Regions from separate parts of the Streptomyces sp. NPDC055099 genome, predicted to be linked through region 3. Evidence: riboswitches for the same ligand, from Rfam matches in the RefSeq annotation. Region 3 holds a riboswitch; each other region holds the start of a gene.
The links. A riboswitch is a leader RNA that binds a small molecule or an ion and turns the genes downstream of it on or off. The one in region 3 is predicted to bind cobalamin.
Positions count from the first base shown of each region.

Region 1 (3,262 bases), on a different contig from region 3:
TGTTCTGCCCGTCTTCCTCGTGCGGTAGAGGACCAGGACGAAAGCCGGGACGCCGATCAGGGACGTGACCACCCCCACGGGGACCTCCTGGGGGTCGAGGACCGTGCGGGCCAGCGTGTCCACCCACACCAGGAACACCGCGCCCGCGAGTGCCGTGACCGGGAGCAGGCGTGCGTGGCCGGAGCCGACGAGCGCACGGGCCGCGTGCGGCAGGACCAGGCCCACGAAACCGATGGCGCCCGCGCTGCTGACCAGTGCCGCCGTGAGCAGGGCCGTCACGGAAAGCAGCAGCAGGCGGACGCGGGCCACGTGGACGCCCAGCGTCGCCGCCGCGTCCTGGCCGAACGCGAACGCGTCCAGGGTGCGGGCCTGCGTCAGGCAGACGGCGAGCGCCGCGAAGAGCACCGCCGCGCACAGCGAGACGTCCGTCCAGCCCACCCCGCTCAGCGAGCCGAGCAGCCAGAACAGGACACTCCGCGTGGTCTCCGCGTCGCCCGAGGTCAGGATCACGAAGGAGGTGAGCGAGGAGAAGAGCTGCATGGCCGCCACCCCGGAGAGCACCACCCTGTCGGCGCTTCCGCCCAGGCTGTGGCTGAGCAGCAGCACGAGCGCGAAGGAGACGACGGCCCCGACGAAGGCGCCCGCCGAGACCGACACCACTCCCCCGCCGACCCCCAGGACGACGATCGCGACCGCGCCGGTGGACGCCCCCGAGGAGACGCCGAGCACGAAGGGGTCGGCGAGCGGGTTGCGCAGGAGGGACTGGAGGACGGTCCCGCAGACCGCGAGGCCCGCGCCGCAGACCGCCGCGAGGAGTGTGCGCGGCATGCGCAGGTTCCAGACGATGCCGTCCCGGATGGGCGTCAGCGTCGCCTCGCCCCAGCCGAGGTGCGCCGCGACCGCCGACCACACGTCGGGTACGGAGATGTCCGCGGGGCCGATGGTGACGGCCACCGCCACGGAGAGGGCGAGGGCGGCGAGGCCCGCCGTCCAGAGCAGGGCGGAACGTATGCCGCCCGGGGCGGCCGTCCTCACTCGTCGAGGCCGAACTCGCGCAGGGCGGCGGCGACTTGTTCGATGCCGTCCACCGTGCGGATCGTCGGGTTCATGGCCTGGCCGCTCAGCAGCACGTACCGCTTCTTCTTCACGGCGGTCAGGTTCTTGGTGACGGGGTTGGACTCCAGGAACTCGATCTTCTTCTTCGCGCTCTCGGCCGTCTGCGACTTGCGGGTGAGGTCGCCGATGACCAGGACGTCCGGGTCGCGGTCGGCCACCGTCTCCCAGTTGATCTGGGGCCACTCGTCGCGGGTGTCGTCGAAGACGTTCTGCACGCCGAGTTCGCGGGTGATGATGCCCGGCGCCCCGCAGCAGCCGGCGATGTAGGGCGCGTCGGAGTTGGCGAACCAGTAGAGGAGCGAGGTGCCGGACGCCTTGGTGTGCTCGATGGTCCTGGTGGCCTTCGCCACCCGGCCCTTGAGGTCCGCGATCAGGCGTTCGCCGCGCTTCTCGACCCCGAACGCCTTGGCCAGGTCCCGTACTTCGCCGTAGACGGTGTCCATGGTCAGCGTCTTGACGCGGCGGCCGTCGCCGTCGCCGCTGTTGTCCTTGCCCGCGCAGTCGGAGGGCGAGACGTAGGCGGGTACGCCGAGTTCGGCGAACTTGGCGCGGTCGGCGACGCCGCCCTTGCTGACCGTCGCCAGGAAGGAGGCGGTGACGAAGTCCGGTTCCTTGGCGAGGACCTTTTCGAAGGAGGGGTACCTGTCGGCGAGCCGGTCGACCTTGGCGTTGTCCTTCTCCAGGCCCTTGAGCACCGGGTCCGTCCAGGTGCCGGTGCCGGCCATGCGGTCCGCGAGGCCGAGGGAGAGCAGGATCTCCGTGGAGCCCTGGTCGAGGGAGACCGCTCGCCGCGGGGGCGCCTTGATCTCCGCCTTCTTGCCGCAGGAGGTGAGGGTCAGCGGGTAGCCGGCGGCCTTGCCGTCCGTGGCGGAGGTGGTCGTGGTGCCGCCTCCGCAGGAGGTCAGCGTGACGGCGAGGGCCGCGACGAGGAGGACGGGCACCCGTACACGACGGGACAGAATACGTACATGACGGGCGGTGGAAGACACACGATCCCTTGAGTCTCACGGCTCATACGCGGAGCCTGGCCTGTTTCGTCACCTCCGCCGCCCGGTGCGCGGACGAAGGTGCCAGCAGGTCTTCGGACTCGGGGATCGGCCGGACGGGGCGCCTTCCCAGGTGTCCGTGGACGCCCAGTGGCCGTTGCCCCGCCCGTTCCCCCTCACCGCTGCGCGTCAGTTCCGGATTCGCACCGGATTCCCTGGCCCTGGTGTGGGTTGACTGGCGTGCGCAAGTTATCACGCGAGGTCAGGAAGGCTGCTGGGGCCTCGGTGCGCCGCGGTAGGTGCCGAAGGACCATTTGTTGCCCTCGGGGTCGGCGATCGCGAACTCCCGGCTGCCGTAGGGCTTGTCCTCGATCTCACGGGTGATCTCGACCCCGGCGGCGCGAAGCCGCTGGTAGAGGTCGTCCACGTGATCGGTGACGACGTACGTGCCGAAGGTGCCCGGCTTCAGGCACCAGTCCCCGGCCCCGTCGTCGTACGAGCCGAGCATGATCGCGCCGCCCTCGGGCCAGTCGAGTTCGGCGTGCGCCACGCTGTCGCCGTCCTGATAGACGGCCGTGCGCAGGAAGCCGACCGTGCCGACCAGGAAGTCGATCAGTGCGGGGGCGTCGTGCGCCTGGAGGGTCGGCCAGACAGCGGGGGCGCGCTCCTCGGCCTCGGGGGCTCGCCCCTCGGAGTTGAGGGAAGAGGCGGACTGGGGCTGCTGGTTCTGCTTCTCGGTCGTGTTCATGGGTCCCACTCTTCGCCCCCGCCATAGCTCCCGGCTTGGATATTCCGGCACTCTTCGGCCAGCCAGGCGCTGGGGCTCGCGCCGGTGTACTGCCGGAAGTCCCGCACCAGGTGGGAGTGGTCGTAGTACCCGCAGTCCGCGGCCACACGGGCCAGGTCGGGGGCCGCGCCCGCCGCGACGGGGCGTACGACGGCGTTCCGTGCGCGCTGGAAGCGCATCAGGCGCCCGGCCTGCTTGGGGCTCAGGCCCGTCTCGGCGCGGAAGAGGGTGGTGAGGCGGCGTTCGCTGAGCGCGACGTGCCGGGAGAGCCCGCGCAGGGTGCCCACGCCCTGGTGCCGGGCCAGCCAGGCCCACGCCTCGCCGACTTCGGGCCGTACGGAGCCGAAGGAGGTGTCGGTGGCCGCGCGCTGCC
Region 1 is NZ_JBSGUA010000001.1:343,222-346,483, forward strand. It holds gene ACWFRU_RS01550 (FecCD family ABC transporter permease) at 1-1,035, opposite strand, end outside; gene ACWFRU_RS01555 (ABC transporter substrate-binding protein) at 1,032-2,057, opposite strand; cobalamin riboswitch at 2,172-2,357, opposite strand; gene ACWFRU_RS01560 (VOC family protein) at 2,365-2,850, opposite strand; gene ACWFRU_RS01565 (helix-turn-helix domain-containing protein) at 2,847-3,262, opposite strand, start outside.
Region 1: it holds a riboswitch for cobalamin, as region 3 does, so the genes downstream of both, ACWFRU_RS01555 (ABC transporter substrate-binding protein) here and ACWFRU_RS13630 (energy-coupling factor ABC transporter permease) in region 3, are expected to answer to the same signal.

Region 2 (3,262 bases), on a different contig from region 3:
TGGAGCGTCCCGCCTGCTCGGTCGGGTAGAAGTTGATGTCGACGACACGGTCGAGGAAGGTGACGGCGGTGCGGACGGTCTCGTCGAGCCGCTGCCAGTCGATGTCACCGGCGGCCGTGTCCACGAACGCGCCGAGGTTCACCGAACCCAGGTTGCAGACGGCCGTCTCGCCGTCGTCCGTCACCTCCAGGATCTCCGTGCAGAGGTTGGAGGAGTGGACGGTGTGGCCGGGCTCCGCCGTCTGGTTGGCCGTGCGGTTGGCGGCGTCCTTGAAGGTCATCCAGCCGTTGCCGGTCTGCGCCAGGGTGCGCATCATGCGGCCGTACAGCTCGCGGGCCGGGATGGTCTTGCGGGCGAGCCCGGCGGCCTCGGCCTTGCGGTAGGCCGCGTCGAACCCATCGCCCCACAGGTCGACGAGCTCGGGCACGTCGGCCGGGGAGAACAGCGACCAGTCCTGGTCGGCGGCGACCCGGCGCATGAACTCGTCCGGGATCCAGTGCGCCAGGTTGAGGTTGTGCGTGCGGCGCGCGTCCTCACCCGTGTTGTCGCGCAGCTCCAGGAACTCCTCGATGTCGGAGTGCCACGTCTCCAGGTAGACCGCGGCGGCGCCCTTGCGGCGGCCGCCCTGGTTCACGGCGGCGACGGACGCGTCCAGGGTCTTGAGGAACGGCACGATGCCGTTGGAGTGCCCGTTCGTGCCGCGGATGAGCGAACCGCGGGCGCGGATGCGGGAGTACGAGAGGCCGATGCCGCCCGCGTGCTTGGAGAGCCGCGCGACCTGGTGGTAGCGGTCGTAGATGGAGTCCAGCTCGTCCAGCGGGGAGTCGAGGAGGTAGCAGGAGGACATCTGCGGGTGGCGGGTGCCGGAGTTGAAGAGCGTCGGCGAGGACGGCAGGTAGTCCAGGCGGCTCATCAGGCGGTACAGGGCGGCGACTTCGTCCGCCGCGCGCGCGGAGCCGTCCTCGGCGAGGCCGCTCGCGACGCGCAGCATGAAGTGCTGCGGGGTCTCGATGACGTGCCGGGTGAGGGGGTGGCGAAGGAGGTAGCGGCTGTGCAGGGTGCGCAGGCCGAAGTAGCCGAAGCGGAAGTCCGCGCCGTCCTCCAGGGCGGCCTCCACCAGACCGTCGAGGCGCTCCGCGTGGTCGGTGACGAACGCGGCGGTGCGGTCCGCGATCAGGCCCTCGCGGTGCCCGACGGCGACCGAGTCGGAGAAGGAGCGCACGCCCTGCGACGCGGCCTCGTCACGGATGGTGAGGCTGAGCAGCCTGGCCGCGAGCTGCGAGTACGTCGGGTCCTCGGAGATGAGGCCGGCCGCGGCCTCGGTCGCCAGCTCCCGCAGCTCCGCCAGATCCGCCCTGGCCGAGCGGCCCCGCAGCGCGGCGGCGGCGACCCGGCCGGGGTCGGCGTCGGGGAGGTCGGCGGTGAGGTCGGTCAGGGTACGCAGCAGCGCGGTTCCTGGGCCGTCGGCGGTCTGCGATCCGTCGGTGGTCTGCGCTGACGCAGGTTCGGCTGGCGCGATGGTCACGTGGAGCACTCCCTCGCTCGGCTCAGGGCCTTGGGGAGGGGTGAGTGACACACGGGGGCCGGCCCTGGGCAGGGCTGCGCTCCGCGTCCACCAGCCCATTCCACGAGGCCCGGACGTCGTCGGCACCCGGACCGGTCGGAACGGGCGCACTGTCGACAGGTCTTCGGACTTGCGAGCACGACAAATGCGTACTCATACACCGTTGCGGGACAGTTCCGGACTTGCACCGGATTCCCCTGCGGCGACAGCGAGCACGAGCATACATCTTGTGCTGGCTCTGAGCGGCAGCCCCATATCTTGTGTCGGCGCACACAACAAAGCGCGGGCCGCTGGGGGAAACCGGCGGCCCGCGCCATGCGTTGCGTACAGGAACAGGCTCAGTGCCCGCTCGGTGCTCCCGCCGTGGCCGGCGGCAGCTCCTCCACGACGCCGGGGTCGCCCACGTCCGCCGTGTAGTCGCCCGGAGACGTCTCGTCGATGCCGTCAGGGGCCTTCATGGCGCGCAGGACGAAGGTCATGGCCACGGTGACCGCCACGTTCAGGACGAACGCCGTGAGGCCGATGTAGCCGATCTCGCCGATGCCCGGGATCTCGTCGGACGAGCCGCCGAAGTGCTTCTGGGTGGGCGAGGCGACGCCGTACGTGGCGGCCGTTCCGTAGACCATGCCGACCGCCCAGCCCGCGAGCAGCGCCCAGCGGTGGAACCACCGCGTGAACAGGCCGCCGACGAGCGCGGGCATGGTCTGCAGGATCCAGATGCCGCCCAGGAGCTGGAAGTTGATCGCGACCGTCTTGTCCATGGTGAGGACGAAGGCGAGCGCGCCGACCTTCACCAGGAGCGAGACCAGCTTGGAGACCTTGGTCTCCTGCGCGGGTGTCGCGTCCGGCTTGAGGAAGTCCTTGTAGATGTTCCTGGTGAAGAGGTTCGCGGCCGCGATGGACATGATGGCGGCCGGGACGAGCGCGCCGATGCCGATCGCCGCGAACGCGACGCCGGTGAACCAGTCGGGGAACATGTTCTCGAACAGCTGCGGGATCGCGAGCTGGCCGTTCTCCACCTTCACCCCGGCCGCGATCGCCATGAAGCCGAGCAGCGCGAGCAGCCCCAGCATCAGCGAGTACAGCGGCAGGATCGTGGTGTTGCGGCGGATCACGTCACGGCTCTTGGAGGAGAGCGTCGCCGTGATCGAGTGCGGGTACATGAACAGCGCGAGCGCGGAGCCGAGCGCGAGCGTGGCGTAGGTCCACTGCCCGGCCTCGCCCGGCGCGAGACCCGCGACGGGCTTGCCCGCCGCGTCGTTCGCCGCCGAGAACTTGTCGTTCGCCGCCTGGAAGATCTCGTCGAAGCCGCCGAGCTTGATCGGGATGTAGATGATCGCGACGGCGATGACCAGGTAGATCAGACCGTCCTTCACGAACGCGATCAGCGCGGGCGCGCGCAGACCGGACGAGTACGTGTACGCGGCGAGCACCGCGAACGCGATCAGGAGCGGCAGGTCCTTGATGAACCAGTTCGTGTCCGGACCGCCGCCGACGCCCATCACGTCCAGCACGGCCTGGATACCGACCAGTTGGAGCGCGATGTACGGCATCGTGGCGAGGATGCCGGTGACCGCGACGGCCAGCGAGAGCCCCTTGGAGCCGAAGCGTCCGCGCACGAAGTCGGAGGTGGTCACGTATCCGTGCTTGTGCGAGACGGACCACAGGCGCGGCAGGAAGGTGAAGATCAGCGGGTAG
Region 2 is NZ_JBSGUA010000009.1:229,300-232,561, reverse strand. It holds gene ACWFRU_RS23270 (ribonucleoside-diphosphate reductase subunit alpha) at 1-1,525, opposite strand, end outside; cobalamin riboswitch at 1,663-1,786, opposite strand; gene mctP (monocarboxylate uptake permease MctP) at 1,903-3,262, opposite strand, start outside.
Region 2: it holds a riboswitch for cobalamin, as region 3 does, so the genes downstream of both, ACWFRU_RS23270 (ribonucleoside-diphosphate reductase subunit alpha) here and ACWFRU_RS13630 (energy-coupling factor ABC transporter permease) in region 3, are expected to answer to the same signal.

Region 3 (3,262 bases):
CGAGCCCGGCCTGCAGCCGGCTCGCCCGGTCGAAGGCCCGCACGAACGCGGTGGCGCCGAGACCGCCGAGGGAACGCCAGGTGGCGGCCCGGGTGGTGTGACCAAGGCGCGCGGCCTGCGCCTGCCGGATCCGGCTCATGGAATCGAGGAGCAGGAAGCTCATCCGGTACATGACCAGCGCCACGTCGACGACCGGCGCCGGTACGCCGGCCTTCACCAGGCGGGGCAGCAGGTCCGACATGGGCGTGGTGAAGGCGAAGAGAAGGACGCCGAGCGAGGCCGCCGACGTGCGCAGGAGCAGTCCGCCCGCTCGCTCGGGGCCGCCGTCGGCGAGCGTGAGGAACCCCTCGGGCCCGCCCAGTTGGACGAGCAGCGTCAGGGCGCCGGTGACGCAGAAGCCCAGGGGCACGCGGTAGGCGCGCCACAGTTTGCGCGGCGGCACACCGGCGGGTCCGAGCAGCACGGTGAGCGCGGCGACCAGGATCAGGGCGGCGCCCGGCCAGGGCGGCAGGGAGACGGCAAGGACGGTGAGGCCGAGCCCGAGCACGGCTTTGTCCACGGGGTGGCGGCGGCGCCAGCGACTGCTGTGCGCCGCCGCGTCGATGGGCAGCACGCCGGGTCAGACCTGCCCGGTCCCGGCCCGGGTGTGCTCCTCGTCGGCGGGCTGCTGCTCCACGTCGACGGCCTGCTCCCCGGCGGCTGCCTCGGTGTGCGCCGCCTCGGATCGCGCCGCCTCTGCCCGCGCCGCGTCAGCGCCCTGACGGCGCCCCTTGCGCAGACCGAAGTAGTAGGCGAGGACGCCCGCGCCGATCGCCGCCTGCAGCGCGAAGAGCGCCGACTCGATCTCCCCGGACGGGGGTTCGTACAGCGGCGAGAACCAAGGCTCGTAGTCCGGCTCGATCTCGGTGATCGCGGTCTCGGCCTGGGCGTCGGCCCCGGTGAACGGCTCCTTCTCGTCGTCGCCGAGGCCGAGCGCCAGCGGCAGCACCGCCAGCGCGGCGACGATGAGGAGCAGCAGAGTGTTGATCTTCGCGTTCCGGCTCATCAGGCGCTGGCCCCCGTCTCCGTCTCGGTCTTGCTGCCGGTGTCCGCCCGCACGGACGGCTTCTTGCCCTGGAGCAGCACGCCGAGCCGCGTGAGCTCACCCTTGCTCGACTGCACGAGCAGCCGCATCACCACGACGGTGAGCAGTCCCTCGCTGACGGCGAGGGGGATCTGCGTGACGGCGAAGATGCCGCCGAACTTGCCCAGGGCGCCGATGAATCCGCTGCCGGGGTCCGGGAACGCCAGGGCGAGCTGGACGCTGGTGACGCAGTACGTGGACAGGTCGGCGACGAACGCGCCGAAGAACACGGCCACCATGAGCGGCACGTCGTACCGCTTCAGGAGCCGGTAGACGGCGTATCCCGCCCATGGCCCGACGATGGCCATGGAGAACACGTTGGCGCCCAGCGTGGTGAGCCCGCCGTGGGCGAGCAGCAGCGCCTGGAACAGCAGCGTGATGGTGCCGAGCACCGCCATGATCGGAGGCCGGAAGAGGATCGCGCCGAGCCCGGTGCCCGTCGGGTGCGAGCAACTCCCGGTGACGGACGGGATCTTCAGCGCGGAAAGGACAAAGGTGAACGCTCCGGACGCGCCCAGGAGCAGGGTGCTCTCCGGGTGTTCCTTGACCTCACGGGTGAGGGAGCGGACTCCGTGGACGACGAACGGCGCGGACGCTACGCCCCAGGCGATCGCGTGCGCCGGTGGGAGGAAACCCTCGGCTATGTGCATGGCTAAGCAGACCCTCTCCAGCACCTCGTGGATGGACAACGCGCCTTGGCCGGTCTCCTGGCTGACGGGTCGTACCGACCGGACTCCGCCTTCCCGGGCGCGTGTTGCGCCCAGTGGCTGCCGCGAGGGCTGGAGCCGGACTTCCCGATCACAGTGGCGAGGGCCGCACCGGCATCACACCGATTTCCCGAGCACCAAGGCGTGGTGACCCTAGTGCGGAATCCAGTGACCTGACAACTTGCGGGACCGCTCCATCTGTGGCACGCGCGAGCGCACATGACCTGGGCGTACGCCCCTGGTCAGCCTCCTGTCACCCCTCCTGTGCCGCAGGACACCGCGAGGGTCCTGGCGGGGTGGCGAGGCCCGAGGAAGACGACGACACCTTTGCCGTCGGGTGAGGGGTGTGTCGCCTGGGTCCAGCCCTGGCGGCCGTAGAACTCCATGGCCTGCGCCGACCGGACCGAAGTGAGCAGCCAGGCACGGTCATCGGGAGCGCCCGCGGCCATCGCCTCAAGAAGGGCCGCCCCGATCCCGGCCCCCTGCGCCCCGGGACGTACGGCGAGTTCGTCTATCTCACGCGCCCCGCACAGCCACGACAGGGCGCGCCCGGCCCCGAGTCCGGCGGCCGCCTGCGGATAACAGCGGTCGGCGGGAAAGGGGTCGGGAGTGGTCCAGCCGGTGGTGAATCCGACGATGTCCGTCCCCCGCAGGGCGATCGCCGCGGTGAACCCGGGACGCCGCACGTCGTCGCCGAGCCGGACCAGGAACTGCGCCACCCTCTCCTCGTCCTCGTACCAGGGCGGTGGGCCGAAGGCCTCGGCGTAGACCGTGCGCAAGGCTTCGGTGTGCGCGAGCAGTTGCGTGCCGTGCAGGACGTGGACGACCGCCGTCATCAGGCAGCCTTCGCCGGGGCCGCTCCCGGCTGCAGGGCCGCGTACTCCAGCGGGGCGGACGGGTCGACCGACACGTCCAAAGGCGCGGGCTCGGCGCCGGCGCGTACGAGCAGATCGCCGACGGCGGCGATCATCGCGCCGTTGTCGGTGCACAGGGTCATCGGGGGGACGCGCAGGCGCACGCCGGCTGCCGCGCACCGCTCCTCCGCGAGCGACCGCACCCGTGAGTTCGCGGCGACCCCGCCGACCACGACGAGGGTCGTGACCCCGTACTCCCGGCAGGCGGCGAGCGCCTTGCGGGTCAGGACGTCCGCGACGGCCTCCTGGAGCGAGGCCGCGCCGTCGGCCACCGGCAGTTCACGGCCCGTGTGCCCTTCGGCCCAGCGGGCGGCGGCGGTCTTGAGGCCGGAGAAGGAGAACGCGTACGGGGCGTCCTTCGGCCCAGTGAGCGGGCGGGGGAAGGCCACCGCGCGCGGGTCGCCGTCCCGGGCCGCGCGGTCGATGGCGGGGCCGCCCGGATACGGCAGGCCGAAGACCCGGGCGACCTTGTCGAAGCACTCGCCCGCCGCGTCGTCCAGGGTGTCCCCCAGGTGCAC
Region 3 is NZ_JBSGUA010000004.1:468,883-472,144, forward strand. It holds gene cbiQ (cobalt ECF transporter T component CbiQ) at 1-613, opposite strand, end outside; gene ACWFRU_RS13625 (energy-coupling factor ABC transporter substrate-binding protein) at 620-1,045, opposite strand; gene ACWFRU_RS13630 (energy-coupling factor ABC transporter permease) at 1,045-1,773, opposite strand; cobalamin riboswitch at 1,804-1,987, opposite strand; gene ACWFRU_RS13635 (GNAT family N-acetyltransferase) at 2,073-2,666, opposite strand; gene tsaD (tRNA (adenosine(37)-N6)-threonylcarbamoyltransferase complex transferase subunit TsaD) at 2,666-3,262, opposite strand, start outside.